DNA from 4 places in the Nonomuraea sp. 3-1Str genome. Region 2 is predicted to be linked to each of the others. Evidence: riboswitches for the same ligand, from Rfam matches in the RefSeq annotation. Region 2 holds a riboswitch; each other region holds the start of a gene.

Region 1 (7,202 bases), on a different contig from region 2:
AAGACCCTCTGGCCCTCCGCGCGAAGATGGGAGACCGTGTCGCGGATCATCGCGAGGTTCTCCTCAAGCGTCGTGCGGAGGGCCAGATCGACGTGCCGGTCGTGACTCTTGGCGACAAGGGTCACCACCGGCGCCCCGGATTCGCGCAGTGCGGCCACCAGTGGGTCGTCGGCTGCCTTCACACCGGCCCGGCGGGTCGCGCCGAACGCGGTGAGCTGCGCGTGCTTCAGGTCGAGCTCGGTCTGGGCCCGCCTGAAGAAGTCCGTGTCCTTGGGGTTGGCGCCCGGCCATCCCCCTTCGATGAAGCCGACGCCCAGCCCGTCCAGATGGCGCGCGACGGCGAGCTTGTCGGCAACGGTGAGGTTGAGCCCCTCCTGCTGTGCGCCGTCACGCAGCGTCGTGTCATAGACGTGGAAGCGGTCGTCGGCCATGGTGTCGTCTCCCTGGAAAACAAAAAGACCCCTCACGGGCGTGAGAGGTCTGCGCGCTGGCTCGGTCCCTGCGTCAGCCAGCGCGCCTGCCGATAATGAGCAGACCGTAGAACATGGTGCCTAGGAGTCTGCCATACGGACTCACCATTCGGCACATCGGTCTCACCTTATGGACACAAAGAGTCACACGGTGACGCCCGAGCCGCCGGTGATGGCCGTCTCCAGGGCCTTGGGGTCGAACGCCTCGTCACCGAGCAGCCGCCCGTCGAGCACGACCGTGGGCGTGCCCTCCAGACGGACTCTGGCGCTCTGCTTCAGGTGGTCCTCGGCGTACGTCTGGGAGGTGACGCACTGGTCCACCGACGCGCCGGCCTGGCGGGCGGCCCTGACCAGCTCCTCCAGCGTGAAGCCGGAGGCCTCGCCGTGCGGGGCGGGCTGCATGCCGTACAGCTCGTCGCGGAAGGCCAGCCAGTTGGCCTCGGGCACGCAGCGCGCCGCGGCGGCGGCCCGGATGGAGTTCGAGCGCATCGGCTCGTCCTGGAAGATCGTGATCGGGTGGTAGACGACCTTGACCTTGCCTTCGGCCGCCAGGCGCCGCATCGTGGCGTCCACCCTGCTGTGCAGGTCCTTGCAGACCGGGCAGTCGAAGTCCTCGTACAGGTCCAGCACCGGCGCCGTGGCACTGGTGTCGGCCAGCACCATGCTGCCGTCGGCCTGCCGCAGCAGCCGCACACCCGGCGACGACCCGTCGCCGCCGCTCGTCTGGAACACCACGAGCGCGGCCAGCACCGCCAAGGCGGCCAGCACGGCCGCCACCCTCTTCGTCATTCGTCCCGTCCCTCGATCCGGTCGCGGCGACCTTACCGGAATCACCTGTGAACGCCGCGAACCGGGCATCCCGGGAGGCCGCTTCACGGCGACGCGGCCCGCCGGGAGACGGGCCGCGTCGCCGCCACGGGAGAGGACTGCGCGGGAGCGGGGGCTAGAGGACCTTGTGGATCCAGCCGTGCTGGTCGGGGCGGGAGCCGTACTGGATGCCGAGCAGTTCCTCGCGGACCCGCAGGGTGACGGGGCCGGGGGTGCCGTCGGCGACCGTCCAGGAGCGGTCGGCGCCCTTGACGGAGCCGACCGGCGTGACGACCGCCGCCGTGCCGCAGGCGAACACCTCGCTGACCTCGCCCGACACGCACCCCTCCTGCCACTCCTCGACGCTGACCAGGCGCTCCTCGGCCTCCAGGCCGAGGTCGTCGGCCAGCGCGAGGATCGAGTCGCGGGTGATGCCGGGCAGCAGGGTGCCGGTCAGGGAGGGAGTGACGAGCTTGCCGCCGATGACGAAGAACAGGTTCATCCCGCCCATCTCCTCGACGTACGCGTGCTGGGCCGCGTCGAGCCACACCACCTGGTCGCAGCCGTTCTCCACGGCCTGGCGCTGGGCGACGAACGCGGCGGCGTAGTTGCCGCCGCACTTGGCGAAGCCGGTGCCGCCGGGGGCGGCGCGGGTGTACTCGGTGGACAGCCACACCGAGACGGGCTTGACGCCGCCGCTGAAGTACGAGGCCGCCGGCGAGGCGATCACCATGTACGTGTAGGTGCGCGACGGGTAGTTGACGCCCAGCCCGACCTGGGTGGCGATGATGAAGGGCCGCAGGTAGAGGCTGTGCCCCTCGGCGGTCGGCACCCACTCGCGGTCGGCCTGCACGAGCTGCTCCAGCGACTCGACGAACGTCTCCTCGGGCAGCTCCGGCATCGCCATGCGCACCGCCGACTGGTTGAAGCGGGCCGCGTTGGCGTACGGCCGGAACGTCACGACGGAGCCGTTGATCTGCCGGTACGCCTTGAGCCCCTCGAACAGCTCCTGCGCGTAGTGGAAGACCGCCGTGGCCGGGTCGAGGGAGAGCGGCCCGTACGGCTGGAGCCGCGCGTCGTGCCAGCCCTCGCCCTCGGTGTACTGGATGGAGATCATGTGGTCGGTGAAGGTCTGCCCGAAGCCCGGACTCGCCAGTACCTGCTCGCGCTCCGCCGCGGTGCGAGCGTGGTCGGATAGCTGCACGTCGAAGCTGAGCTTCTGAGCGATGGTCATGACGATTGGTCCTTCTCTCTACGACTCGGTGATGCCGGCGGCACTGCGCGCCGGCACTCCACGTACTTCCTAGTGTCTCGCTATTTGGGATGGCAAGGGGTCACTGGGATGGTATGACCCCGAACATGCGAAAAGCGCCTGGCAGGTCCGGTTCGGACCGCCAGGCGCTTACGGAGCTGGGGCGGCCCTAGCCCGATACTCGCGCGGTGATGTCGTCACCGATCTCGCCGGTCGTCCGGCTCGCCCCGCCGCTCAGCCGCTCGATGATGTCGTCGGCGACGGCCTGCTCCACCTTGGTGGCCTCGGCGTGCAGGCCGAGATGGTCGAGGAGCATGGCGACGGACAGGATCGTCGCGGTCGGGTCGGCCTTGCCCTGGCCCGCGATGTCGGGCGCGCTGCCGTGGACCGGCTCGAACATGCTGGGCGCGGTGCGCTCGGGGTTGATGTTGCCGCTGGCGGCCAGGCCGATGCCGCCCGCGATCGCCGCGCCCAGGTCGGTGATGATGTCACCGAAGAGGTTGTCGGTGACGATCACGTCGAACCGCTCGGGCTGCGTGACGAAGAACATCGAGGCCGCGTCGATGTGACTGTAGTCGGTCGTGACCTCGGGGAACTCCTCGGCCACCCGGTTGACCGTGCGCTGCCAGAGGTCTCCGGCGTAGGTCAGCACGTTGGTCTTGTGGATGAGCGTGAGCTTCTTGCGCGGCCTCGACTGCGCCTTGGCGAAGGCGTAGCGCACCACGCGCTCCACGCCGTGGGCGGTGTTGAGCGACTCCTGGGTGGCGATCTCGTGCGGGGTGCCGCCGCGCATCACGCCGCCCGTGCCCGCGTACAGGCCCTCGGTGCCCTCGCGGATGACGATCATGTCGATGTCCTCGGCGCCGGCGCGGGCCAGCGGCGTCTCCACTCCCGGGTAGAGCTTGACCGGGCGCAGGTTGACGTAGTGGTCGAAGACGAAGCGCAGGCGCAGCAGCAGGTCGCGCTCCAGGATGCCCGGCGGCACGCTGGGGTCGCCGACGGCGCCGAGCAGGATCGCGTCGTAGCCGCGCAGCTCCTCCAGGACGGAGTCGGGCAGGGTCTCGCCGGTGCGGTGGTAGCGGGCGGCGCCGAGATCGTAGTGGGTGGCCTCGATCTTCGTGCCGACGGCTTCGAGCACCTTGAGCCCTTCGGTCACGACCTCGGTGCCGATGCCGTCCCCAGGGATCACTGCCAGGCGAATGTCGCGCGAATCCATGGCCGTACCCTACCGGCTCGTCTCGACTGCCGAACACACCATCTCACGTACCGGACATCCGTTTTGCCAGGTATTGCGGTCGTTTGACCGTTTCGTTAGAGTCCGTCGAGCCGAATCCGCGCAGCAGTTGCGTGGAGCCGGGGACCCATTCCCCTTTTCGGGGCGAATCGGCAGGTCACCGCCGTAGGGCCACTTCCAGGCCCGAGCCCGTCAGCTAACCCGGTAGGCCGTATGGAAGGACCTTCGTGTCTCGCATCGCCATGCTCGCCGCCGTCGCGACCGCAGGGGTCGCGCTCGCCGCCCCGGCCAGCGCCTCCCTCGCCTCCTCCCAGCCGTCGCGGCAAAGCACCCCCCTTCCCCCCATCACTTCTGGAACGTTCCAGAACGCGTCCTCCTCGCTGCCGGGCAGCGCCAAGGAGGAGACCACGACGGCCCGCCTGACCTCGCCGATCGTCATGTTGACCGCCGCGGACGTCCAAGCCGCCCGCGACAAGAAGACCCCTCTCCCCGCCTGGAAACGGGCACTCAAGTTCGCCCTCGACAAACGCGGCACCCCGTACGTGTGGGGCGGCACCACCCGCAAGGGCTACGACTGCTCCGGCCTGACCTTGAAGGCCTACCAGCACGCCGGCATCCAGCTCCCCCGGACCGCGGCGGAGCAGTACCGGGCGTTCTCCCGGAAGATCTCCTGGAAGAACCTCAAGCCCGGCGACCTCGTCTTCTTCCACAACCTCGGGCACGTCGGGATGATCTCCAAGCCCGGGTACATGGTGCACTCCCCGCAGACGGGTGACGTGGTCAAGGTGGAGCGCCTGTCGGCCTGGCGCCGCGCCTCCTTCGTCGGCGCCGTCCGCCCCGACCCCAAGGGCGTCAAGGCGTGGGCCGCCATGAAGGCCGAGCGCAAGACCCCCGCCCCGGCCAACATCCCCGCGGCCACCATCCTGTGACACCCATCAAGTGACGCCCATCAAGTGACACCTGTCCTGTGACCCACTGCCGGTGGGCCGGGCGCGGCCGGAGCTCGCGCCCGGCCCACCGGCATGACGGGGATCAGGACAGGGTCAGGGACCGGCCGGCCGGGTCAGGAAACAGCCGGCCGAGTCAGGAGCGGCCGGGGAAGGTCAGCGCTGGTCGGCGGCCTGCGGGGCGCCGCCGTTGTCGCGGCGGTCCAGCGCGGTCTGCACGGCCTCGGCCGCCTCGTCGTCGCGCTCCTCGGCACCGTTCCAGGAGTACATCTCATACATGTGGTTCATCTCGTTTCGCGGGGCGTCGTACAGACGGGAGTCGAATCCCGGCCGAGCATGAGCTCGCGGCACGGGAACACGGACCAGGCGATGGGACTGACGGCCGACGCGACGCCACACCGCGGCGGGTCGCCGGCCTGCCCTAACAGGCCCCGCCGCGGCAGGTAATGAGTACGAGAACCTGGCGCATTGCTAGCAATGTACCTTCCGGTCTCCCGGCTGTCTCCTAGGACGTCCTAATATCTCGCATCGTGAGACAAAAACGACCGCCGCCGGACAGGTGCTGTCCGGCGGCGGTCTTCGGGAAGGGGACGGTCCGTCAGCCGTCGAGGTCGACCGAGCGGCCGCTGTCCGCGCCGATCTCGGCGACGATCTGCTCGACCACGTCGGCCGGGATGGCCGTGTCGACGGTCAGCGCGATCAGCGCCTTGCCGCCCTTGACGTCACGGGCCACCTGCATCGAGGCGATGTTGACGCCGTGCTCGCCGAGGAGGCGGCCCACGACGCCGACCACGCCGGGCCGGTCGGTGTAGGTGAAGAACGAAAGGTGCTCGGTCGGCTCGATCTCCATCTCGTAGCCGTTGACCTCGACGATCTTCGTGATCTGCCGCGGGCCGGACAGCGTGCCGGACACGGAGACCTGCCGGCCGTCGGCCAGCACGCCGCGCACGGTGACGACGTTGCGCCAGTCGGGGCTCTCGGAGCTGGTCACCAGCTCCACCGTGACGCCGCGGTCCTTGGCCAGCAGCGGCGCGTTGACGTACGTCACGGAGTCCTCGACCACGTCGGTGAAGACGCCCTTGAGCGCGGCCAGCTCCAGCACCCGCACGTCCTGCGAGGCGATCTCGCCGCGCACCTCGACGTCGAGCTTGGTGGCCACCTCGCCGGCCAGGGCGGTGAAGACGCGACCGAGCTTCTCGGCGAGCGGCAGGCCCGGCTTGACGTCCTCGGCGACGGCGCCGCCCTGGACGTTGACCGCGTCGGGCACGAACTCGCCCGCCAGCGCCAGCTTCACGCTGCGCGCCACCTGGGTGCCGGCCTTCTCCTGGGCCTCGTGCGTGGAGGCGCCGAGGTGCGGCGTCACGACGACCTGGTCGAGCTCGAACAGGGGGCTGTCGGTGCAGGGCTCCTTGGCGAAGACGTCGATGCCGGCGCCCGCCACGCGACCCTCCTTGATCGCGGTGTAGAGCGCCGCCTCGTCGACGATGCCGCCGCGGGCCACGTTGACGATCCGCACCGAGGGCTTGACCTCGTGCAGCTCCTTGTCGCCGATGAGGCCGACGGTCTCCTTGGACTTGGGCAGGTGGACGGTGATGAAGTCGGCCTGCTTGAGCACCTCTTCGAGGCTGAGCAGCTTGACGCCCATCTGCGCGGCGCGGGCCGGCGGCAGGTAGGGGTCGTAGGCGATCAGCTCGACGCCGAACGGCTGGAGCCGCTGCGCCACGAGCTGCCCGATCTTGCCGAGGCCCAGGATGCCGACGACCTTCTCGTCGAGCTCGACGCCGGTGTACTTGGACCGCTTCCACTCGCCGTTCTTCAGCGCGGCGTGGGCCTGGGCCGTGTTGCGGGCGCTGGCCAGGATGAGGGCGATGGTCTGCTCGGCGGCGCTGGTGATGTTGGAGGTGGGCGCGTTGACGACCATCACTCCGGCCTTGGTGGCCGCCTCGACGTCGACGTTGTCGAGGCCCACCCCGGCGCGGGCGACGACGCGCAGCTTGGGCGCGGCGGCGATCGCCTCGGCGTCCACCTGCGTGGCGGAGCGGACGATCAGCGCGTCCACGTCGGCGAGCGCGGGCAGCAGCTGCGAGCGGTCGGCGCCGTCGGTGTGGCGGACCTCGAAATCGGCGCCGAGCACGGCGAGGCCGGCCTCGGACAGCTCCTCTGCGACCAGGACGACGGGCTTTGTCACGGATGGATCCTTAAGGCGAGCGGCGGGCTAGGGGCACGTCGGCGAGCCCCTCGGAGTCCCACAGAGTGTATCCGCGCTTGTGAACGCGTTCACGAGGGACCCGGCATGTGAGACGGACGCCGCCCTACCCGCGGACGGCCAAAGTCATCCACGTCGCATCCATCTTTGTCTTGATAGGGGGATTTCTTCGCCATTAGCCTGATAAGCCGTGGCCCACTACCTATGGTTCGTCATATGAGCATCGGGAATCCTGCGCTCGCCGACGTGCTCGTCCAGCATGGTGCCCCGCACCGCCTGCTCGCGG
Region 2 (7,202 bases):
CGCTCGGCACCCCGGCTCGGATCTACTACAAGTACGAGGGCGGCTCCCCCGCCGGGTCGCACAAGCCGAACACCGCCGTGCCGCAGGCGTACTACAACGCCCGCGAAGGCGTGCGGAAGCTCACCACCGAGACCGGCGCCGGGCAGTGGGGCAGCGCGCTGGCGTTCGCGTGCGCGCAGTTCGGGCTGGAGTGCGAGGTCTGGATGGTGCGGGCCTCCTACGACCAGAAGCCGTACCGGCGCTCGCTCATGCAGGTGTACGGCGCGACGGTCCACGCCAGCCCGTCGCCCGTGACCAAGGCCGGGGCCAGGGTGCTCGCCGAGACGCCCGGCTCGTCCGGCAGCCTGGGCATCGCGATCAGCGAGGCGGTCGAGGTGGCCGGCTCCGGCGAGGACGTCCGGTACGCGCTCGGCTCGGTGCTGAACCATGTGCTGCTGCACCAGACCGTGATCGGCGAGGAGGCGCTCCAGCAGATGGAGGAGACGCCCGACGTGATCATCGGCTGCACCGGCGGCGGCTCCAACTTCGCGGGACTCGTCTTCCCGTTCCTGCGCGAGAAGCTGGCCGGCCGGATCGACCCGGTGATCAGGGCCGTCGAGCCGGCCGCGTGCCCGTCGTTGACCAGAGGTGTGTACGCCTACGACTTCGGCGACACGGCGGGGTTCACGCCGCTGCTCAAGATGCACACCCTGGGCCACGACTTCGTGCCGGACCCGATCCACGCGGGTGGCCTGCGCTATCACGGCATGTCGCCGCTGCTGTCGCACATGTACGAGCTGGGGATGTTCGAGGCGGTCAGCAAGTCGCAGAGCGAGTGCTTCGAGGCCGGTGTCCGCTTCGCCCGTACCGAGGGGATCCTGCCCGCGCCCGAGCCGACGCACGCGCTGGCCGAGACGATCGCCGAGGCGCTGCGCTGCAAGGAGAGCGGCGAGGAGAAGGTGATCCTGACGGCGCTGTGCGGTCACGGTCACTTCGACCTGGCCGCGTACGACCGTTACCTGTCGGGGGCGATGGAGGACTTCGCGCTTCCGCAGGAACGCATCGACGAGGCCCTCGCCCACCTGCCCGGCTGACCCGACCGCGCCGTCCCGGTCGCCGCGGTCCCGCCGGCCGGGCGGGCGTCAGCGCGCCGTGGGACGCTTGCCGTGGTTGGCCTTCTTCTTCCTGCGGGCCTTGCCCTTGCGACTGCGCCTGGCCATACGAGCCTCCCTGTGAAAGCGACGAGCTCTGGTGTGACGTGCGTCTCCAACGTCTCCCGCCGGCGCTTCCGGCACAAGGGTGAGACCGGTCAACATTCCCCAACACTGGCATGTCATAATTTGGTGGAATCTGTTGGAAGGAGCGCGGGCTTGCTGGCACAGCAGCGACAGCAGACCATCCTCGAGCGCGTGCGCAGCAGCGGCGGCGTCCGGGTGGCGGACCTCGTGCGCGAGCTCGGCGTCTCCGACATGACGATCCGCCGCGACCTGGAGGTCCTCGCCGAGCGCGGCCTGCTGGCCAAGGTCCACGGCGGCGCGACGGCGCTGGACCAGGGGTCCACGGAGGAGCCGGGCTTCACCGCCAAGTCGGCCCGGCAGCAGCACGAGAAGGAGGCCATCGCGCGTGCCGCCGCCGAGCTCGTACGGCCGGGCACCGCGGTCGCGCTGTCGGCCGGCACCACGACGTGGTCGCTGGCCCACCATCTGACGGGCGTGCCCGAGCTGACGGTCATCACGAACTCCGTGCCGGTCGCCGACGTCTTCCACCGCAACCCGCGCCCCGACCGCACGGTCGTGCTGACCGGGGGCGTCCGCACTCCTTCCGACGCGCTGGTGGGCCCGGTGGCGGTGGCCGCGATCCGCCGGCTGCACGTGGACACGCTGTTCCTCGGGGTGCACGGCATGAGCGTGCGGGCCGGGTTCACCACGCCGAACCTGCTGGAGGCGGAGACCGACAGGGAGCTGGTGGCCGCGGCGCACCGGCTGGTGGTCCCGGCGGACCACACGAAGTGGAACACGATCGGCATCAGCACGATCGCCGAGCTGGCCGAGGCCGACGTCGTCATCACCGACGCGGGGCTGCCCGAGGACGCACGCACCGAGCTGGCCGACCGGGCCGGACAACTGATCATCGCTGAGGGGTAGTCGTGAAGCGCACCATCACCCATCTGGCCGACGGCCGGGAGCTGATCTACTTCGACCGGAGCGACGACGCCGACCGCGGCGCGATCGACCGCCGGCCGCTCAATCCGCGACCGGTGGCCTCCGAGCTGCGTTACGACCCGCTGACCGAGGAGTGGATCGCGGTCGCGGGGCACCGGCAGACGCGCACCTTCATGCCTCCTGCGGACGAGTGCCCGCTGTGCCCGTCGACGGACACGCGGGCCTCGGAGATCCCGGCGCGCGACTATGACGTGGTGGTCTTCGAGAACCGTTTCCCCTCCTTCTCCACGAATCTCGGGACTTATCAGGATGTGGGGGGCCTGAGCGAGGTTCGTCCGGGGGTGGGACGGTGCGAGGTGGTGTGCTTCACCTCGGAGCACTCCTCCTCGTTCTCCCGCCTGTCCGACGCGCAGGTCGAGCTGGTGATGGAGGCCTGGGCCGACCGTACGGCCGAGCTGTCCGCGATCGACGGCGTCGAGCAGGTCTTCTGCTTCGAGAACCGGGGCGAGGAGATCGGCATCACGCTGACCCACCCGCACGGGCAGATCTACGCCTACCCATACGTCACGCCGCGCACGAAGCTCCAGCTCGGCGCGGCCGCGCGGCACGCGGCCCGGCAGGGGGGCAACCTGTTCGCGGACGTGCTGGCGGCCGAGCGCGCCGCCGGGACCCGGGTCGTGGCCGCCAACGAGCTGTGGACGGCCTTCGTCCCGGCCGCGGCCCGGTGGCCGTTCGAGGTGCACGTCTATCCGCACCGGCAGGTCCCCGACCTCGCCGCGCTGTCGGAGGAGGAGCGCGCCGCGTTCGCGCCGCTCTACACCTCGGTGCTGCGGGCTCTGGACGGGATGTTCGGCGTCGCCATGCCGTACGTCTCGGCCTGGCACCAGGCTCCGGTACGGCAGGACCGGGAGCTGGGGTACCTGCACCTGGAGCTGTTCAGCATCAGGCGGGCGCCCGGGAAGCTGAAGTACCTGGCGGGGTCGGAGTCGGCGATGGGCGCGTTCGTCAACGACGTGCTCCCCGAGGAGGCGGCCCGGCTGCTCCGATCACAGATTGATCACTGATTGATCTCCGATTGGAGTCGCATGACCTCCGCTTTACTACTAGTATCCCTTCGGTACCGGCCGTAACAGCTGGTACACGCCTAATCCCGGGCGCGTCGCTCGGGAGCCGGGGACCCACCGCATCTGGGGTGAATCCACTTCGGTGGTAGGGACCTCCCATCCCGAACCCGTCAGCTAACCCGGCCGGCAGAGGGAGAGGAATACTCCGTGGCGTCCGCGTCCCCCACGCGCCTTGCCATCAACTTCGTCATCGGCGTCGTGATCGCCACCGCCGGCTTCGGCGCGGCCACCGCGACCGCCGCGCCCAAACCCAGCGAGTCCGAGCTGCGCGCCGAGCTGAAGAAACTGAACGGCAAGGTCGACAAGCTCATCGAGAGCTACAACCTCAAGCGGGTCGAGCTGGCCAAGGCCCAGCAGGCGGCCGGCACGGCCGGCAAGCGGCTCGCCGCCGCCGAGCAGGCGGTCGCCACGGCCGAGCGCCGGGTCACCGAGATCGCGCAGCTGCGTTACCAGAACGGCGACCCGGCCGTCCTCGGCTTCATGCTTCCCAACAGCGCCGCCGGCGCGGCCGTCCTGGAGCAGATGACCCGCGACCAGCAGACGGTCGTGGCGGGCGTCGCCAAGGCCCGCGACGAGAAGAAGCGGGCGGCCGACGAGGCCGCCGCCCTGGCCACCCGGATCAGCACCGAGACGGCGGACGTCGCCAAGCGGCGCGACGAGGCCCAGGACGTCATCGACGACATCGAGAAGAAGCTCAAGGATCTCGTGCCGGTCAGCACCGGCCGCCGCTCCGACGGCACCTGGGCGCCCGAGCTGCCGTCGGGCACCGACAACATCACCCCCCGCACCCAGGCGATGCGCGCGCTGGTCCAGAAGAACTTCTCCCTGCCGTTCACGGTCGGCTGCTTCCGCTCGGGGTCGAGCGGCGAGCACCCGCTGGGCCGGGCGTGCGACTTCATGATGAGTTCGGGCGGCACCATGCCCAGCGCCGCCAACCAGGCCCTCGGCGACCGCCTCGCGGCCTGGGCGTTGGCGAACAAGGCGAAGCTGGGCGTGAAGTACGTGATCTGGCGGCAGCGCATCAACCAGGGCTCCGGATGGAGCGCCATGTCGGACCGCGGCAGCATCACCGAGAACCACTTCGACCACGTCCACATCTCGATGAACTGATAAGGAGACGAATAGCATCTGATGAGCTATTCGCGCTCTTGAAGAAGGCGTTTCAGCTGGCCGTCGGTCTGTGAGGGCGGCGTCCGCCGAGGTCATCCTGTGCGTTGGCGGGTGGCCAGCTGCCTGCCACTTCTCCGGACGCCGGACGGGATCCCGCATCAGATGCGATGCATGTCGCATCTGATGCGAGGTGGTGTTTGGGGTGAAACGGGTCTCGGTGGAGGGTGCCGCACATCTGGTGCTCGCGGACGGCGTGGTGCCGTTGCACCCGCAGTTGAGCTGCCCGGATCTCACGTGCTAAGAGCCGGGCCCGCCGGCCGGAACGGGAGCCGGTCGCGGCGCGGCCGTCGCCCTTGCCCTGACGTGGATGCCGCCGACCCTGGCCAGCATCGTCGACACGTTGAGCAGGATGATCGCCGCCTTCAGCGCGTTCGCTCCCACGTCGTGCGCCGCCATCCAGCGGCCCAGTTCTGGACCGAACACGTGCGTCGCGCCGTACGAGAAGGCGACCTTCGTCAGGGTGATGGCGACCCAGGCGGTCACGTAGGCAAGCCCGGCCCTGGAGTACACGGCCTGCTTGTCCGGCACGTACTCGAACCGCATGAACGAGACCGCGGCCAGTCCCATCGCCAGGCCGAGCACGGTGGCCGCGGCTTCGAGCAGCAGCCCGGTGCCCGACAGCTCGAAGCCGTCGAAGAAGATCGGAACCAGCGCCGCCGCCCCTGCCACAGGGCGCAGGAGCCGGAACAGCCCCACCTTCCGCCGGCCGATGTCGCTTTCGATGGCGATCGCGAAGATGATCAGGTTGAGGAGGAATACGCTCACATCGCTCATGGCAGACGACGGTAGGTCGCAGGGCCGGGGCCGATCGTCAAGCCGGAGGTTGGTTCGCGTCAACCCGTGGGTTGAGAGTCGGAGGCGATCCCCCGCCGGTAGGCGTAACGGACGGCCTGCGCGCGGTCCCGCGCCCCGATCTTCGCGAAGATGCGGTTGATGTGCGTTTTCACCGTGGCCTCGCTCACGCGCAGCCGCTGCACGATCTCCCGGTTGGACAGCCCCGCCGCGACCAGCTTGAGCACGTCCAGCTCGCGGTTCGTCAACCCGTCCGGAGGCTCGGGGGACGGAGCGGCGTCGAAGAGCGACTCGCGGACCCGCTTGGTGAGCAGGCTGCGTCCCTCAGCGGCGGCGGCCACCGCCTGGTAGATGTCCTCGCGTGAGGCGTCCTTGGTCAGGTAGCTGAGCGCGCCCGCGCGCAACGCCGCCGCGATCTCCCGCTGATCGGAGTAGGTGGTGAGCACGACCACGCCGGTCCGCGGGTGTTCACGACCGATCCACCGGATGGCCTCGACGCCGTCGAGTTCGGGCATGCGCAGGTCCATCAGCACCACGTCGGGACGGTGCGCCGCCACGGCCGCGACCGCGTCCGCGCCGGTGCCCGCCGTCGCGACCACCTCCACGTCGGGCAGCAGGCCGAGCAGGACCGCCAGTCCGTCGCGGACGACCGGGTGGTCGTCGGCCACGACCACCTTGATCACAGCGGGATCCGCACGTCGACGTGCCACTCCTCTCCCTTGGGGGCCGCGCTCAGCGTCCCGCCCAGCCGCTCCGCCCGTTCCCTGAGCCCGCGCAGCCCGAAGCCGGAGCCGACCGGCGCGGCAGGGCCCTGGCTGACAACGCTCAGCGTGGCGTGTGTGCCGTAAGCGAGGCGTATGCGCACGGGGCTTCCCGGCGCGTGCTTGCGTGCGTTCGTGAGCGCCTCCTGCACACCCCGATACAGCGTCAGGGCGACGTCGGCGGACAGCTCCGCGGATGCCGCCTCCATCTCCAGCTCCGCGGGCTTGCCGGCACGGTCGGCGTAGGCCGTGGCCAGGCCGGTCAGCAGCTCCTCCAGTGGCAGTGCCTCGTCCCGCAGCGCGAGAATGGCGCGCCTGGTCTCCACCAGCCCCTCGTCGGCCAGTTCCTGCGCCCGCCGGAGGAAGACTCTGATCCGCTCGTCCTCCGCCCCCTCCTCCACCAGCGCGTCCACCACCTTGAGCTGCACCGAGAGCGCCGACAGCGCGTGCGCCTGGATGTCGTGGATCTCCCTGGCGATTCGCGAACGCTCGGCCAGCGCCGCCGCCCTGGCCCGCTCCTGCGCCGCCCGTTCGGCGTTGCCCAGGAGCAGCTCTGCCTGCTCCGCGCGCTGCAGCACCTGCTTCCTGAACGTCCCGAGCAACACGCACGCCACCAGCACCGAGACGTGCGCTACCAGGTACGGCCAGGGCGAGGAGGGCCTCAGCGAGACCATGGCCGCGACGGTCGCGAACGTGATCGGCAGGACCTGGCGCGGCGGCAGCCTGGCTCCGGCGTCGATGAGCGCCACGGCGGGGAACGCGACGGCCACGCCCGCACCCGCACCCGTCAGCGCGGCCCCCGCGACGCCCATCAGCAGCAGCGCCACGACCAGCGAACGGCGGCCGAGCCAGTCCGAGGCCAGCCAGAGCAGCCATCCCGCGCTCGCCGCCGCGAGCAGCCCGGCCATCACGACGGGACGGCGGTCGATCAGGCCGGGATCCGTCCGCATGATGGTGACCAGGAGGACCACCAGCCCGGCGAGCCGGACCGCGCGGAGCGGCCACGTGAGCCGGCCGCGGTGCGGGAGCGCGAAGACGAACATCTACCGCACCCGGATCGCTTCCGACACATTCACGCACCGAATGTACGGCACGCTCGGTGGAACTCCTCGACCCGGACGCCACCCGGTTCCGTCCGTGGCAGCCCGCGCTGGGCACGTTACGCCTACCTCATCGATGAACACGTCATCCAGGTCACCGACGACCTCAGGCTG
Region 3 (7,202 bases), on a different contig from region 2:
GGCCGCCCGGCATGCCGCTCGCGGCGCCGGCCGGTCCGCCGCCTCTCCTCCCCGACGCGGCCGGCGCGCAGCCGCACGCGCCCCGCCCCCTCGGCCCCGCCGTGACGGCGGACCCGAGGGATCTGGCCCTGCTCATGCGGCTGAAGAAGGCGCTGGAGGAGCTGGTATGAGGTTCCCCCCACTCACCGTCGTGAGACTGCCCTCGTTCAGAAGGAGGCCACCGGTGGAGCTGCACGACGAGGTGCTCAAGGAGATGGTGCTCCTGCGGGAGCGCACCCCGGACGTCAGCGGCAGCGTCGCCTGCACGGTCGACGGACTGGCCGTCGCCTGCGACCCCGCCGTGGACAACGGCGAGCGGACGGCCGCGCTCACCGCCGCCCTGCTCGCCATGAGCAGGCGCATGCTCGCGATCTCCGGGAGGGGCGACCTGGAGGAGACGCTCATCTCGGGCACGGCCGGGTTCGCCGCGTTCTACGCCGCGGGCCCCACCATCGTCCTCACAGTCCTGGCCCAGCCCGGCACGAACCTCGGGCTGCTCCGGCTGGAGGGCCGCAGGACCGCGGCCGCCCTGGCCGCCATCGCGGCACGGACGCGATGACCGACCACCAGAGAAATCAGCAGAGAACGGAGAAATGACATGGCCAGCATGGACGTCTCTCTCAAGGAGATGATGACGATCGACGGCTCCATCGGGGCGGCGGTCGTCGACCACGGCAGCGGCATGACGCTGGGCTCGCTCGGCGGCTCCAAGGAGCTTGACCTCCAGGTCGCGGGCGCCGGCAACACCGAGGTGGTCAAGGCCAAGCTCCGCACGATGGACTCGCTCGGGCTCAAGGACACGATCGAGGACATCCTGATCACGCTCGGCTCGCAGTACCACATCATCCGGCCCATCAGCGGGCGCGGCGGCAAGGGCCTGTTCCTCTACCTGGCCCTGGACCGGGCCCGGGCCAACCTGGCGATGGCCAGGCACCAGCTCCGCTCCATCGAGGAGAAGTTGGACGTCTAGCCGGGCGGCGCCGGCGGGGTCATCCGGCGGTCAGCTTGGCGATCGCGGCGACGAGGTCCGGCCAGAGCGGACGCGGCAGGTCGTGGCCCATGCCGGGGAAGGTCAGCAGCCTGGCGCCGGGGATGGCCTCGGCGGTGGCCCGGCCGCCCGCGAGGGGGACGAGCTGGTCGGCTTCGCCGTGGACCACGAGCGCCGGCACGTCGAGCCGGCGCAGCCGTTCGGTGCGGTCGCCGGAGGCCATGATGGCCGCGAGCTGGCGTGCGGTGCCCGGCGGGTCGAAGCAGCGGTCGAACGCGCGGGCGGCCACGTCCGCGATGCGCGCGCGGTCCGGCTCGAAGCCGGGTGAGCCGATCACCTCCCAGGCGTCCTGGGCCCGCGCGACCACCTCCTCGCGCCCGGCGGGCGGCGTGGCCAGCAGCACCGCGCTCGCCGCCGGCGTGGGAGGGGCGACCCGCGAGCCGGGCGTGGACATGATGGAGGTGAGCGTGAGCACCCGGCCGGGATGCCGGATGGCCAGCGTCTGGGCGATCATGCCGCCCATCGAGGCGCCCACCACGTGGGCGGCGCTCCAGCCGAGCGCGTCCATCAGCCCGGCGACGTCGTCGGCCATGTCGTCCAGCAGGTACGGCGCCGGGCCCCCGAGCACGGGCTGGCCGAGGTCGTGCAGGTGCGTCGACAGGCCCGCGTCGCGGTTGTCGAAGCGGACGACGTGGTGCCCCTGCTCGGCGAGGAGGTGGCACAGGTCGTCGTCCCAGTGGATGAGCTGGGCGCCGAGGCCCATGACGAGGAGGAGGGGACGGCCCCCGGCCGTGCCGAAGCTGTCGTAGGCGATCTCGATGCCGTTGGCCTTCGCTCGCATGGTCACGAGAAACAGAATGACATTCGGATCGCGGGCCGGTAAAGCCCCCACGCGGGGACCCGTGTGCGCGGAAATGCGCGCACCCCGTCCCGGAACCGCCGGGGCGGCGGCGGTTCCGGAACGGGGTGGCGAGGTGGGGGCCTGGATGGAGAGGCAGGCAGGCCCCCGGGGGAGGCCGGACCGGACGGGGTGGCGTCCGGACCCGGCCGATGGTCGGGTGCCGGCCCGTGTGCCGCCTGAGGGGGCGGCATGCGGGCCGGGCGGTCAGCGCTGGACGAGCTTGCGCAGGCGGTCGCGGCCGAGGTACAGGCCGCCGCCGACCGCGGCCACGCCCACCAGGGCGAGGCTGGCCGAGGTGCTCAGACCCTCGTCGCCGGAGGCGGCGTCGCGGGCCTCGGTGCGGGTGGTGGTCTCGGAGGCGTTCACCACGCCTGCGTCGTCCTTGTCACGGGACGAGACGGAGGTGCCCTTGCCCGCGGATCCGGCGCCGGACTCCTCCGGAGTGGTGGACTTGTCCTCGGCCAGCACCGGCGGCTTGGCCGGGTTGTGGTCGACGCGACGCCAGGCACCGGTGGAGAAGGCGACCGGGTGGTTCTTCTTGCCCGCGCCGTTGCCCCACTTGGTGATGACGTAGCTCACCTTGATGTGGCCCTGGCCGCCGACACCGTCCACACCGAGCGTGCTGGAGTTGAAGCGGCCGCCGGTGAGCTGGGCGAAGGTCTTGGCGTCGAGGTCGAGCATGACGCCGCTGCTGGAGGGCACGCCCGGGCCGCGGTCCCCGACGAAGAAGGGGGCCTTCTTGCCCTTGTACATGACGTAGCCCTCGGTCATGAGCGGCCAGCTGGGGCTGGCTGCCAGACCCTTCTGCATGGGCTTGCCGCTGGCCGGCAGGCCGGTGTCACCGGCGCGGCCGGAGGAGTCGTCCCAGAAGTAGGAGGCGGTGGTCGAGCCCTTGAGGAGAACCTGCCGGCCTTCGTCGGTGTCGGCGTGCGCGGCCGTGGTGCCGGCGCCGATGGTGAGCGCGCCGAGTACGGCCGCCGTGAAGAGGCTGAAGGAACGCATGCCAAGTCGTTCGGACATGTGTTGAAAAAGTCCTTTACGTGGGGGTACAGAGGGGCGCGCTCCGAAGAGATGGGGACGCGTAGCCGGGCAGAACGCCGAACGGGCGCTACGCGAGAGCGCGAGAGAAGGTCAGGGGGAACGGGTGCCGCTCAGGAGGCGGCTGGTGACACTGCCCCGTCCGGGGGTACGCGGTAGCGCATGAAGTCTTGTCCTCTCCATCTCGCCTACCGGGTTAGCTGACGGGTTCGGACGTGGAGATGCCCTACCGGCCAGGTGCGGCCGGATTCACCCCAGAAGTGGGTCCCCGGTTCCCGCGCGGTGCGGGATTCGGCGCCGGTCAGCCGCCGCTTCCTCTCGAAGGGCTAGGTCACTGACCGGAATGCGCTTGACTCTAGCCAGCAAACCGGACAAAAGCAAAGGTAAGCCCATAAATCGGGCGAAGATCTACCTTTCAGGCAAAGAAAAAGAGGGGTACGGCATGCCGTACCCCTCCAGGAAACCAGGTCTCAGCCCGTGCTCCGGACGCCTCAGCCTCCGCTCTTGCGCCGGAAGGAACGCTTGCTGGCGGCCGGTCCGTGAGCGCCGTGAATCTTGGAAGCGTCGCCGCCCCTGCCACCAGCGCCCGAGTCGGCCTGCCGGGCACGCTTGCGCTCCAGCGCCTCACGGAACTTGCGCTTCAACTCGTCCTCGGGAGTTGCTTCGCTGGCTTCCGGCTCCGGTGTTTCCGTCATGAGGACCTCCTGGTGTTGGGGACATTCAAAGCTTCGCACGCCCGAACCCGCCGCGCGAAACCGGCGGGCCTCCTCAGCCGCCGAGAGCGGCGAGCTCCTCGGAGGTCAGGACCAGGTCCGCCGCCGCCACCGAGTCGAGGATGCTCTCCGGCCGGCTCGCCCCCGGGATCGGGACCACGACCGGGCTGCGCGCCAGCTCCCAGGCCAGGCAGACCCGCTGCGGAGACACCCCGCGCTGCTCGGCCACCCTGGCGAACCCCTCGTGCGCGCCGCCGAGCCGCCCCGCCGCGCTGATCCCGCCCAGCGGCGACCACGGCAGGAACGCCACGCCCAGCTCCTCGCACAGGTCCACCTCGGGCTCGCTGGAGCGGAACGCGGGCGAGTACTGGTTCTGCACACTCGCCAGCCGGCCGCCGAGGATGTCGTAGGCGATCCTGATCTGGCGCGGGTTCGCGTTGGAGATGCCCGCCATCCGGATCTTGCCGGCGTCGAGCAGGTCGCGCAGCGCGCCGATCGTCTCCTCGTACGGCACGGCCGGGTCGGGCCGGTGGTGCTGGTAGAGGCCGATCGCCTCCACGCCCAGGGCCTTCAGGGACCGCTCGCACGCCTCGACCAGGTACGACGGTCGTCCGTCCACGGCCCAGCCGCCGTCCGGGGGCCGCGTGTGACCGCCCTTGGTCGCCACCAGCACCGCGTCGCCGTCACCGCCCCAGCTCGCGAGCGCCTTGGCGACCAGCCGCTCGTTGTGACCCACCTCGTCGGACGCGGGCGTGTAGGCGTCGGCCGTGTCGATCAGCGTCACGCCGGCGTCGAGCGCCGCGTGGATCGTCCGGATCGACTGGGCCTCGTCGGGCATGTGCCCGGCCACCGACATGGGCATCGCGCCGAGACCGATGGAGCTGACGGCGGTTTGTCCGAGTGGTCGCGTGTTCATGCGGACCATCCTCCCCCTGGGGCGACCGAAAGAGGAAGGCGACCCTACCGGTTTCGCCAGCCGGGGGTGACGCTTGTGGTCCGGCGCCCGGGGCGCGGGTGCCACGCACGAGGCGGGCACGTGGACGCGGTGGCGGACGGTCGTCGGGCGGGCACGTGGGCCCGGTGGCGGACGGTCGCGGGCGGGCACGTGGACCCGTCGGGTGTGCGGACGGGGGCGGGCGTGCCGGGGAGTCGCCGTACAGTGATGTGAGGTCGTGCGGAGGCCGGGCGGTGATCGCCACGGCTCGAAAGAGGGCGGAACGTCGTGCGTGGCTGGTTGATCGGGCTGGCGGTCACCGTCGTGTGCGTGGCGGCCACGTGGGGTGTGCTCGTCCTGCTGGCGCGCCGCTTGCCGCCCGGGCTCGCGCGGGACCTCGCCGCGTTCATCCCCGACTGCCTGACCGCCGTCCGCAGGCTCCGGAGCAACCCCGCGGTGCCGCGCCGGGCGAAGATCGCGATCGTGATCGCGGGTGTGTGGGTGGCCAGCCCGATCGACCTGATCCCGGAGTTCCTGCCGGTCATCGGGCCGCTGGACGACATCGTGGTGGTCGCCCTGGCCCTGCGGTACGCCGCCCGGCAGGTGCCCCGCGAGGTGCTGCTGGACGCCTGGCCGGGCGAGCCCCGGCTGCTCCTCCGCCTGCTCGGCGACCGCAGCTGACCACCAACCGCCGCCCACTCGCGCGCACCGGCGAGCGGCAGCGAGCTCAGTCGTCCAGCCTCATGCGGAGGAGGCAGAACTCGTTGCCCTCCGGGTCGGCCAGCACGTGCCACGACTCCTCGCCGGTCTGCCCCACGTCCGCCGGCCGGGCCCCCGCCGCGAGCAGCCTCTCCAGCTCGGCGGCCTGGTCGCGATCGGTCGGGTTCACGTCGATGTGCAGCGGGAGCTTCCCGGGCCTCGGATCGTCGGACGGATTGAACACGAGGGTCGGCTGCAGCCCCCCGAACCCGGTCTCCCCCGGCCCGATCTCCACGCTCCCCTCATCCCGGTTTATCACCACGAACCCAAGCACTTCACACCAGAACGCCGCCAGCCGCTCGGGGTCGCGACAATCCAGCACCAACTCACTGATCCGACAAGCCATGAACACTTCACTACCCCGCCCCACCGGAGATTCATGCCGCATACCCCGATACCCGGAGGAGTCGCCGAACGCCTGAAGGCCCACGGGCTGCCCTGGCATTCTTGGCCGCGTCATGGCGGATCACAGCGCGGCGGCGCTCGCGGCGTACGAGCGGGCGGCGGCGGCACTGGCCGCGTACGGGCGGGCGGCGGCACTCGCGGCGGGCCATCACGCCGGCCTCGACCCGGCGGCCCGGCTCGCGCACGCCCACGCCTGGGTCGGCGGCGGCGCCCCCGCCTTCGCGGCGGACCTGGCCCGCCACCGGGCCCGCCTCCAGTCCTCGCTCGCGGACGCGCTGCACGCGCTCGCCCTCCTCGTCGTACGGCACGGCGGACCGGCACCGACCGTTCCCGCGCTGACCACGTCCGTCGCGGCTCTGGCCCCCGCCCCGGGCCGCTTCCAGGGCATCGAGCAGGTCGCCATGACCGCCCTGGTGGCGTCCTTGGGCCACGCCGCACAGACGCTGCCGGTCGCCGGGGCGCGCCTCGCCGCCGAGCTGTCCGCCCCCGGCCTGCCCGCCGAGCCCGGCCACGAACTCCGCCGCATCGCCACCTGGGCCGCCGCCCACGGCGACGACCTGCGGCGCCGCCTCAACCTGATCCGCCAGACAGTGCCCGGCCCGACGCTGCCGGCGGGGCTGGCGGCGTACGGGCTGTTCGGCGGCCACGCCCCCGACCCGGGCGGCGCGGAGCGCCTGCTGGCGCGCATCGCGGCGGGCGAGGAGCACGCGGTGACGCGGCTGCTGACCGTCCAGGAGAACGGGACCGACGCGGGCCTGGCGGCGCGGGTCGCCGCGTGGTGGCACACGCTGCCGCCCGAGGCACGGGAACGCCTGGTGACGCTCCGGTGGTCCGGGCTGCTGAACGGCCTGCCGGCGACGGTCCGGGACCGGGCCAACCGCCGCGGGCTGGCCGAGGAGCGGACCCGGCTGGAGCGGGAGCTGGAGACGGCCACGGCCGACCTCGGCCGGCTCGCGGACCCGGGCCTGCTGGGCGGCTGGGAACGCATCGCCGCCCGGCTGCGGCGCATCGACCTCATCGAGTCTCAGCTCCACCCGGTGGCGGGACATCCGGCGCCGCTGCTGCTGGCGTTCGACGTGACGGGTCAGGGGCGGCTCGTCGTCTCCTGGGGCGATCCGGACACGGCGGACATCACGGTCACGTCTGTGTCGGGGCTCACGTCGGGACTGGACGCCGCACGGGGGGATCTGGAACGGTCCCGGGCGTTGTGGCAGCAGGCCTCTTATAACAGCGGCAGCAGCACCGTTGCCTCTATCACGTGGCTCGGCTATGACGCCCCACAGCTCGATCCAGGGTTGATCGATCCAGTCCGATCCGTCGCCTTTTCTTCGGCCGCCGCCGAGGGCGGCAAGAAACTCGCCTCCTTCCTCGACGGGCTTCACGCTGCCCACACACCGTCCAACAGGGCTCGGACGGTTGTTGTGG
Region 4 (7,202 bases), on a different contig from region 2:
GCCGCGATCTCCCCGAACTCGGCCACCTCGCGCCGGCTGTGCAGCACGAACAGGTCGCAGCCGCTGCGGAAGAGCCACGCCTTCTCGGTGGCGGGCACGGAGATGCCGGGCAGCCCGGTCGCGAACACGGGCCGGGGCCGCAGCCCGCTCAGCACCTCGGCGACCAGCACGTCCACGACCGGGCCGGTGCAGGCGACGAGGATCACGTCCGGCCGGCTGCGCTCCGCCTCGCGCCGTAGGGCGCGGGCCGACAGCACGGGGGGCGCGGGCCGCCCGTGCACCGCCGCGGCGATCTGCTCCGGCGAGGGCGCGATCGGCGTACGCACCACCACGAGGTCCGTTTCACAGCCGGCCGGCAGGTCGCCGAGCAGGCAGGCCGCCCACTTCAGGTACGAGTCGGAGTCGGCGACCGCCAGCACTCTCACCCGGTCACTCCTGTCAGATGCGATCGCAGGGCGGGGGCCGCCCCGCTGGTCCACCAGTCGTCCGGCACGGCCACCGGCTCCACCGCGACTCCGCGCGGGCCGAGCAGGACCCGCAGCGAGGCGATGGCGGTCGAGGGCAGGCTGAGCACCCGCTGCCCGGCGTCGAGGCCGCGCAGCGTCAGCTCGGCCGGCGCTCCGACGTCGTGCACGGTGATGCCGGGCCGTTCCCGGATCAGCGCCACGTCCGCGGGATCCTCGCGCCGGTGCGGGTAGTAGGCGAGCGGCTCCGCGCCGGCCAGGTCGGTGAGCCAGCGCAGGTAGCGGTCGCGGCGCACCAGGCCGTTGCGCACCAGGGACGTGCCGAGCACCACGGTGCGCTCGGCCGGTCCGGGCTCGGTGGGCGGCTGGGAGCGCAGCCAGGCGAAGTCATGGCGGACGAGGTCGAACCCGGCGTCGCGGACCGACTGTTCGAGCTCCTCGGTGACCGGCAGGGCGGTGAAGACGGTCACCCGGCCGGCGCGCAGCCTGAGCGCGGCGGCCAGCCCCAGCACGGCGCGCAGCCGTCCCGGGTGGGCGCGGGCCCGCAGCAGCGGACGGTACGGACCCGCCGCCAGCAGCTCCAGCAACCGGAGCGTGGCCAGGCCGTCGTCCACGACGACCAGCCGGCCGGGGCGGGAGGTGAGCCAGCGCAGCTGCACCTTGCCGGAGAAGGCGTCGCCGGCGGCGTTCATCCGGCGCGGCAGCTTCTCGGACGGCTCGGCCAGCTCCAGGCCCTCGGGCAGCGACAGGCGGCGCAGCTCGCGGCGGGTGGCCTTCAGCGCGCGCTGCCCGGCGCGGGGCACGACGGCGGTGGCGGGGCCGAGCAGGCCGGCGTGGTGCGCCTCGACGGCGCAGAGCATCTGGAGGGGTGACTCCACCCAGGCCGACGCCCGCTCCGCCACCCCTGCTCTCCCCACTCCGGGCTGATGCCGGCTTCGCTCCGGGTCGCCTGCGACCGCACGACGCGCTCACCGTAATCCGGCCCCCTGACGGCGCGGGGAACGCCGCGTGAACAATGGAGGCCATGAACTCGCTCCATCTCACCAGTGACGGCGTCTCGATCCCCCAGCTCGGGTTCGGCGTCTGGCAAGTACCCGCCGACGAGGCCGAGCGGGCCGTGACGACCGCTCTGGAGGCCGGTTACCGGCACGTCGACACCGCCAGGATCTACGGCAACGAGGAGGGCGTGGGCCGGGCGGTGCGCGCCTCCGATCTGCCGCGCGAGGAGGTGTTCGTCACCACGAAGCTGTGGAACGACGACCACCACCGCGCCGAGCGGGCCCTGGACGAGAGCCTGGCGCGGCTCGGCCTGGACCACGTCGACCTCTATCTCATCCACTGGCCCGCGCCGAAGCAGGACGCCTACGTGGGCGCCTGGCGGGCGCTGGAGAAGGCGCACCGCGACGGGCGGGCCCGGGCCATCGGTGTGTCCAACTTCACGGTGGAGGCGCTCACCCGGCTCATGGACGAGACCGGGATCACGCCGTCGATCAACCAGATCGAGCTGCACCCGTGGCTCCAGCAGCACGAGCTGCGGGCCTTCCACGAGGCCAACGGCATCCTCACCGAGGCGTGGAGCCCGCTCGGCCAGGGCCGGGGCCTGCTGGAGGAGCCGGCGTTCCAGACGCTGGCCGCCAAGCACGGGCGCACCCCGGCGCAGGTCGTGCTGCGCTGGCACATCCAGCTCGGCAACGTGACGATCCCCAAGTCGGTCACGCCGTCCCGCATCCGGGAGAACATCGACGTGTTCGACTTCGTCCTGGACGACGAGGACCTGGCGGCTATCGGGGCACTCAACGCCAATCGCCGCCTTGGGCCCGATCCCGCCACATTTGGGTAAAAAAGCTATGATCCCTCGCCATGAGGGATCTCGCATGGGGCATCGCGGCGACAGGCGGCATCGCACGGACCGTGGGCGCGGTCATCGCCGCGGAGACCGGCATGCGAGTGGCGGCCGTCGGCTCGCGTGACCTGGGCCGCGCCGCCGCGCTGGCCGCGGAGCTGGGCGCCGAGTCGGCGTACGGCTCCTACGCGGAGCTGTGCGCCGACCCGGCCGTCGACGCCGTGTACGTGGCCACGCCCCACGCCCAGCACCTGGCGGTGGCCGAGGCGGCCATCGCGGCGGGCAAGGCCGTGCTGTGCGAGAAGCCGCTGGCCGCCTCGCTCGCCGACGCCGAGCGCATGGTGCGCCTGGCCCGCGAGGCCGGGGTCTTCCTGATGGAAGCGATGTGGATGCGGTTCAACCCGCTCATCCGGCGGGTGGCCGCCGACCCGCGCTTCGGCGAGATCCGCTCGGTGCAGGCCAGTTTTGGCTTCGCTTTGCCGTTCGACCCGGCCCACCGGCTGTGGGCTCCGGAGCTGGGCGGCGGGGCCCTGCTGGACCTGGGGATCTACCCGTTCGGGCTGGCCCAGCTGCTGCTCGGGGCGCCGTCGGAGGTGCGGATGACGGGCTGCCTGGCGCCGTCCGGCGTGGACGCGGAGGCGGGCGGCGTGCTCGTCTACCCCGGCGGGAGGCGGGCGCTGGTGGAGGCCTCGCTGCTCGCCTCGTTCCCCAACAGCGCCTACGTGGTGGGCGCGGGGATGCGGGCCGAGATCCAGGCGCCGTTCTGGGCCCCGAACCGCGTCGTGCTCAGCGGAGCGTCGATGGCGACGGAGGTCCACGACCTCGACCCGGCCGACAACGGATACGCGGGGGAGCTGCGCGAGGTACGGGACGCCCTGGCCGAGGGACGGACCGAAAGCGAGATCATGCCACTGGACGAAAGCCTTGCCATGATGGGGCTTCTGGAGGAGGCACGATCTCAGCTCTCCTAGCTGGGCATTTATCCACTTGTAATCCTCTTGCCGGATGTATTACCTTAAATCCTGTTCGTCGGCTTACGTCCGGTTTGCCCGTTCGTTGCCGGCCTGTCGCACAGATCATCACAGGACCCCCCTGTGACCGCTGAATCCGCCTGAGCGCGGAACCGGGGACCCACTTCTCTTGGGGTGAATCGGCACTCCCCTGTGCCGTAGGGCAGCTTCCACGCCCGAACCCGTCAGCTAACCCGGTAAGCGGCATGGAAGCAAGGAGCATCCCTTCTCGATGGCCAAGCACCGTCTCATCCGTGCCCTCACGCCCGGAACGATCCGCGCCACCCTCGGCGCGACCATCATCGCCTCGGCCGCCTTCGGCGCCGTCGCGCCGGCCAACGCGGACACCCCCGAGCACGTGGGGCCGGCCTCCAACTCGTCCGTCAGCCAGACCGTCAACAAGCAGGCCGTGTCCGGCTCCCAGTACGGCCGGGTCAACGTGACCGCGCAGAAGGTCCTCGACGTGGCCCGCGCCCAGGTCGGCACCTCCGAGAACGCCTACGGCGGCGGCACCAAGTTCCAGCAGTGGTACGCGAAGTCGCAGCGCGCGCTGGAGACCGTCAAGCGTGACGGCGGCTCGCCGCAGTCCTACCTCAACGCCGCGTGGTGCTCGATGTTCGTCTCCTGGGTCGGCGAGCAGACCGGCGCCCGCCCGCAGGTCGGCTGGGACGCCTACACCGTGGCCCACGCCCGCTGGTTCGCCCAGAACCACCGCTGGGGCAGCACGGCCAAGCCCGGCGCCGTCGTCTTCTTCTCCTGGAGCGGCAGCAAGGACCTGGACGACATCAACCACGTCGGGTTCGTCGTCAAGGACAACGGCAACGGCACGATCTCCACGATCGAGGGCAACACCGGCAACGGCCGCGTCGAGCAGCGCGTCCGGCCGACCTCCCAGGTCGTCGGCTACGGCTACCCGAACTACGCCGGCTGACCCGGTCCCCCGACCACTCCCCCACCTCTCCCCAGAGGGAGCGAGCGCGCGCCTTCCCCCGGCGCGCGCTCGCTCGCGTTCCGGGAGGATTCCCCCGTACGCCTGACCGTCCCGCCCGGTCCCACAGCGGGTTGTCCGTTCGTGTGGCGTTAACGGGACGGATGGTATGGGAGCGCTCCCAGCGACCTTTTCGCGCTGTTTAGGCCCCTAAATCCGCTTTCACAGCGACAAATACGGCCCGAGGTAACGGTTGCGTTTCGGGCCGTTGACGACCCCCACGCCATGAGGGCACTCTTTGTGGGAGCGCTCCCAAGACCTTCCCATCGCGGCCTCACGCCGCGATGCACCTCCCACATTCACCACCCAGAGGGGTTCCGAATGAAGAACCACAAGCGCTTGGTCATGACCGGAGCCGCGATGACGGCCCTGCTGGCCATCGCGGCGTGCAGCAGCGGCGGTGGCGGCACCACCCCGGCGGGCTCGCAGAGCAGCGCGGCGGCAGAGCCGGTCACGATCAACGTGCACACCTTCGGCGGCGGCGAGAACTTCGGCTACGACGAGGCCGTCAAGAAGTGGAACGCCGAGCACCCGAACATCCAGATCAAGTACACGAACCTCACCGACCGGTTCGAGGACGTGTACCTGCCGCAGCTGCTCCAGCGTCTCCAGGCGGGGGCAGGCGCCGGAGACGTGGTCGGCATCGACGAGGGCGCGATGGGCCTCATGGCGGCCCGTCCGCAGTTCTTCACCGACCTCGGCCAGTACGGCCTGGACAGCCGCAAGGCGGACTTCCCGGCGGCCAAGTGGGAAGCGGGCCTCAACGCGGACGGCAAGCTGTTCGCGCTGGGCACGGACATGGGCGGCATGACCATGTGCTACCGCAAGGACCTGTTCAAGAAGGCGGGCCTGCCCACCGACCGCGAGGAGGTCGGCAAGCTCTGGCCGGACTGGAACGCGTTCCTGGAGACCGGCAAGAAGTTCGAGGCCGCCAAGACGGGCGCGAAGTTCATGGACGGCCCGAACACGATCTACAACGTGATCCTCTTCCAGGAGGCGCCGAAGAACGGCAACCTCTCCTACTTCGACAAGAGCAACAAGCTCGTCATCGAGTCCAACCCGGCCGTCAAGACCTCCTTCGACTGGGTGACCACCTTCAGCAAGGCGGGCATGACCGCCAAGCTGCAGGCGTGGAGCCCGGCGTGGGACAAGGCCATCAAGGGCGGCGGCTTCGCCACCATGGGCTGCCCGTCGTGGATGCTCGGCGTGATCGAGGGCAAGGCCGGCGAGTCCAACAAGGGCAACTGGGACGTCGCGGCGGTGCCGGGCGGCACGGGCAACTGGGGCGGCTCCTGGCTCGCGGTGCCCAAGCAGACCAAGCACCCCAAGGAAGCCGCCGAGGTCGTGAACTACCTCACCGGCAAGGAGGGCCACATCGCGGCCTTCAAGGAGGCCGGCGCGTTCCCGAGCTCGCTGCCCGCGCAGCAGGACCCCGAGGTGGCGGGCCTGAAGAACGCCTACTTCAACGACGCGCCGACCGGCCAGATCTTCAGCGAGTCGGTGAAGAACCTCCAGCCGGTGTTCTTCGGCGAGAAGCACGCCCAGGTGAAGACCGCGGTCGAGAAGGTCATCGAGGGCATGGACCAGGGCGCGATCAAGTACGACGAGGCCTGGTCGAAGTTCGTCGAGGCGGGTGTGAAGGCGGCGGGCTGACCCCCGTCCCCCAGGACCGGGTGGCGCCCCTTCCCCTCTGCGGGCGCCACCCCTCCCCGCCCCGGCTCGAAAGGCTTCCATGACTATCCAACTCGCGCCGCCGCCTTCCCGGCGGGCGCCGGGCAGGCGGTCGGCCCCCTCCCGGCGGATGGCCCGCTTCGACCTCAAGGGCACGCCGTATGTGCTGGTGTCGCCCTACTACCTACTGTTCGCCGTCTTCGGCATCTTCCCCCTCGGCTACACGCTCTGGGTCTCGCTGCACGACTGGGAGCTGGCCGGCGACACCGAGTTCAACGGCCTGGCCAACTACGGCGAGCTGATCACCGACGCCGCCTTCTGGAACGCCGTCGTCAACACGCTCGGCATGTTCGTGCTGGCCACCGTGCCGCAGCTCGTGCTGGCGCTGCTGCTGGCCAACGCCCTCAACAAGAGGCTGCGCGGCCGGCTGCTGCTGCGCCTCGGCGTGCTGCTGCCGCTCATCACCTCGGTGGTCGCCGTGGCCGTCATCTTCAGCCAGCTCTACAGCCGCGACTACGGGGTCTTCAACTGGATCCTGTCCTGGTTCGGCGTCGAACCGATCATCTGGCAGAACGAGAAGTGGTCCTCCTGGATCGCGATCGCCACGATGGTCGACTGGCGCTGGACGGGCTACAACGCGATCATCCTGCTGGCCGCGATGCAGACGATCCCGCGCGACCTGTACGAGGCCGCCTCCATCGACGGGGCGTCGGCCCGCACGCAGTTCTGGCGGATCACGGTGCCGATGCTGCGGCCGACGATGGTGTTCGTCGTGTTCATCTCGACGATCGGCGGGCTGACGCTGTTCACCGAGCCGGTCATGTTCGAGGGCAACCCGATGATGACGGGCGGCACCACCGGCCAGTACCAGACGGTGGCCATGTTCATCGTCAAGTCCGCCTTCCGCGACTTCGAGATGGGCTACGCCTCGGCGGCGGCCTGGCTGCTGTTCGTGCTGATCCTGCTCGGGACGATGGTCAACTACTGGTTCACCCGGCGCATCGGAGGAGGCAAGTGAACAACCGCCTCTGGGACGCGGGCCTCATGACCAAGGTGGTGCTGGGCTTCGCGCTGCTGCTGTCCGCGTTCCCGATCTACTACATGTTCATCATGGCGACGCGCACCAACGACGACGCCGTGGAGACGCCGCCGCCGCTGCTGCCCGGCGGCCACCTCGGCGAGAACGTCCAGCGGCTGCTGTCGACCGAGGACGCCAACTTCATCAC

What was found. Region 2 has a riboswitch for cyclic di-AMP ahead of MTP10_RS25925 (hypothetical protein). Riboswitches for the same ligand answer to the same signal wherever they lie in the genome.
Region 1: linked by a shared signal. The riboswitch ahead of MTP10_RS09930 (C40 family peptidase) and the one ahead of MTP10_RS25925 (hypothetical protein) in region 2 are both predicted to bind cyclic di-AMP.
Region 3: linked by a shared signal. The riboswitch ahead of MTP10_RS30350 (hypothetical protein) and the one ahead of MTP10_RS25925 (hypothetical protein) in region 2 are both predicted to bind cyclic di-AMP.
Region 4: linked by a shared signal. The riboswitch ahead of MTP10_RS24575 (CHAP domain-containing protein) and the one ahead of MTP10_RS25925 (hypothetical protein) in region 2 are both predicted to bind cyclic di-AMP.

The regions. Positions count from the first base shown of each region.
Region 1 covers NZ_JALHBK010000004.1:246,865-254,066, reverse strand. Annotated here, with positions in the region: gene cimA (citramalate synthase) at 1-431, opposite strand, end outside; gene MTP10_RS09945 (thioredoxin domain-containing protein) at 615-1,259, opposite strand; gene MTP10_RS09940 (branched-chain amino acid aminotransferase) at 1,414-2,511, opposite strand; gene MTP10_RS09935 (3-isopropylmalate dehydrogenase) at 2,699-3,745, opposite strand; cyclic di-AMP (ydaO/yuaA leader) riboswitch at 3,844-3,989, shown strand; gene MTP10_RS09930 (C40 family peptidase) at 3,991-4,692, shown strand; gene MTP10_RS09925 (hypothetical protein) at 4,867-4,989, opposite strand; gene serA (phosphoglycerate dehydrogenase) at 5,309-6,898, opposite strand; gene MTP10_RS09915 (hypothetical protein) at 7,133-7,202, shown strand, end outside.
Region 2 covers NZ_JALHBK010000017.1:150,348-157,549, reverse strand. Annotated here, with positions in the region: gene MTP10_RS25940 (TrpB-like pyridoxal phosphate-dependent enzyme) at 1-1,073, shown strand, start outside; gene MTP10_RS25935 (DeoR/GlpR family DNA-binding transcription regulator) at 1,350-2,123, shown strand; gene galT (galactose-1-phosphate uridylyltransferase) at 2,126-3,205, shown strand; cyclic di-AMP (ydaO/yuaA leader) riboswitch at 3,273-3,408, shown strand; gene MTP10_RS25925 (hypothetical protein) at 3,413-4,375, shown strand; gene MTP10_RS25920 (hypothetical protein) at 4,673-5,209, opposite strand; gene MTP10_RS25915 (response regulator transcription factor) at 5,269-5,910, opposite strand; gene MTP10_RS25910 (histidine kinase) at 5,907-7,031, opposite strand.
Region 3 covers NZ_JALHBK010000023.1:145,449-152,650, reverse strand. Annotated here, with positions in the region: partial or broken gene MTP10_RS30370 (hypothetical protein) at 1-170, shown strand, start outside; gene MTP10_RS30365 (roadblock/LC7 domain-containing protein) at 224-598, shown strand; gene MTP10_RS30360 (hypothetical protein) at 638-1,009, shown strand; gene MTP10_RS30355 (alpha/beta hydrolase) at 1,029-1,868, opposite strand; gene MTP10_RS30350 (hypothetical protein) at 2,133-2,948, opposite strand; cyclic di-AMP (ydaO/yuaA leader) riboswitch at 3,137-3,273, opposite strand; gene MTP10_RS30345 (DUF5302 domain-containing protein) at 3,458-3,661, opposite strand; gene MTP10_RS30340 (aldo/keto reductase) at 3,735-4,595, opposite strand; gene MTP10_RS30335 (DUF1232 domain-containing protein) at 4,902-5,294, shown strand; gene MTP10_RS30330 (VOC family protein) at 5,341-5,718, opposite strand; gene MTP10_RS30325 (alpha/beta hydrolase) at 5,831-7,202, shown strand, end outside.
Region 4 covers NZ_JALHBK010000016.1:34,117-41,318, reverse strand. Annotated here, with positions in the region: gene MTP10_RS24595 (DUF6716 putative glycosyltransferase) at 1-425, opposite strand, end outside; gene MTP10_RS24590 (hypothetical protein) at 422-1,366, opposite strand; gene MTP10_RS24585 (aldo/keto reductase) at 1,489-2,304, shown strand; gene MTP10_RS24580 (Gfo/Idh/MocA family oxidoreductase) at 2,325-3,278, shown strand; cyclic di-AMP (ydaO/yuaA leader) riboswitch at 3,397-3,536, shown strand; gene MTP10_RS24575 (CHAP domain-containing protein) at 3,550-4,248, shown strand; gene MTP10_RS24570 (ABC transporter substrate-binding protein) at 4,627-5,958, shown strand; gene MTP10_RS24565 (sugar ABC transporter permease) at 6,038-6,994, shown strand; gene MTP10_RS24560 (carbohydrate ABC transporter permease) at 7,021-7,202, shown strand, end outside.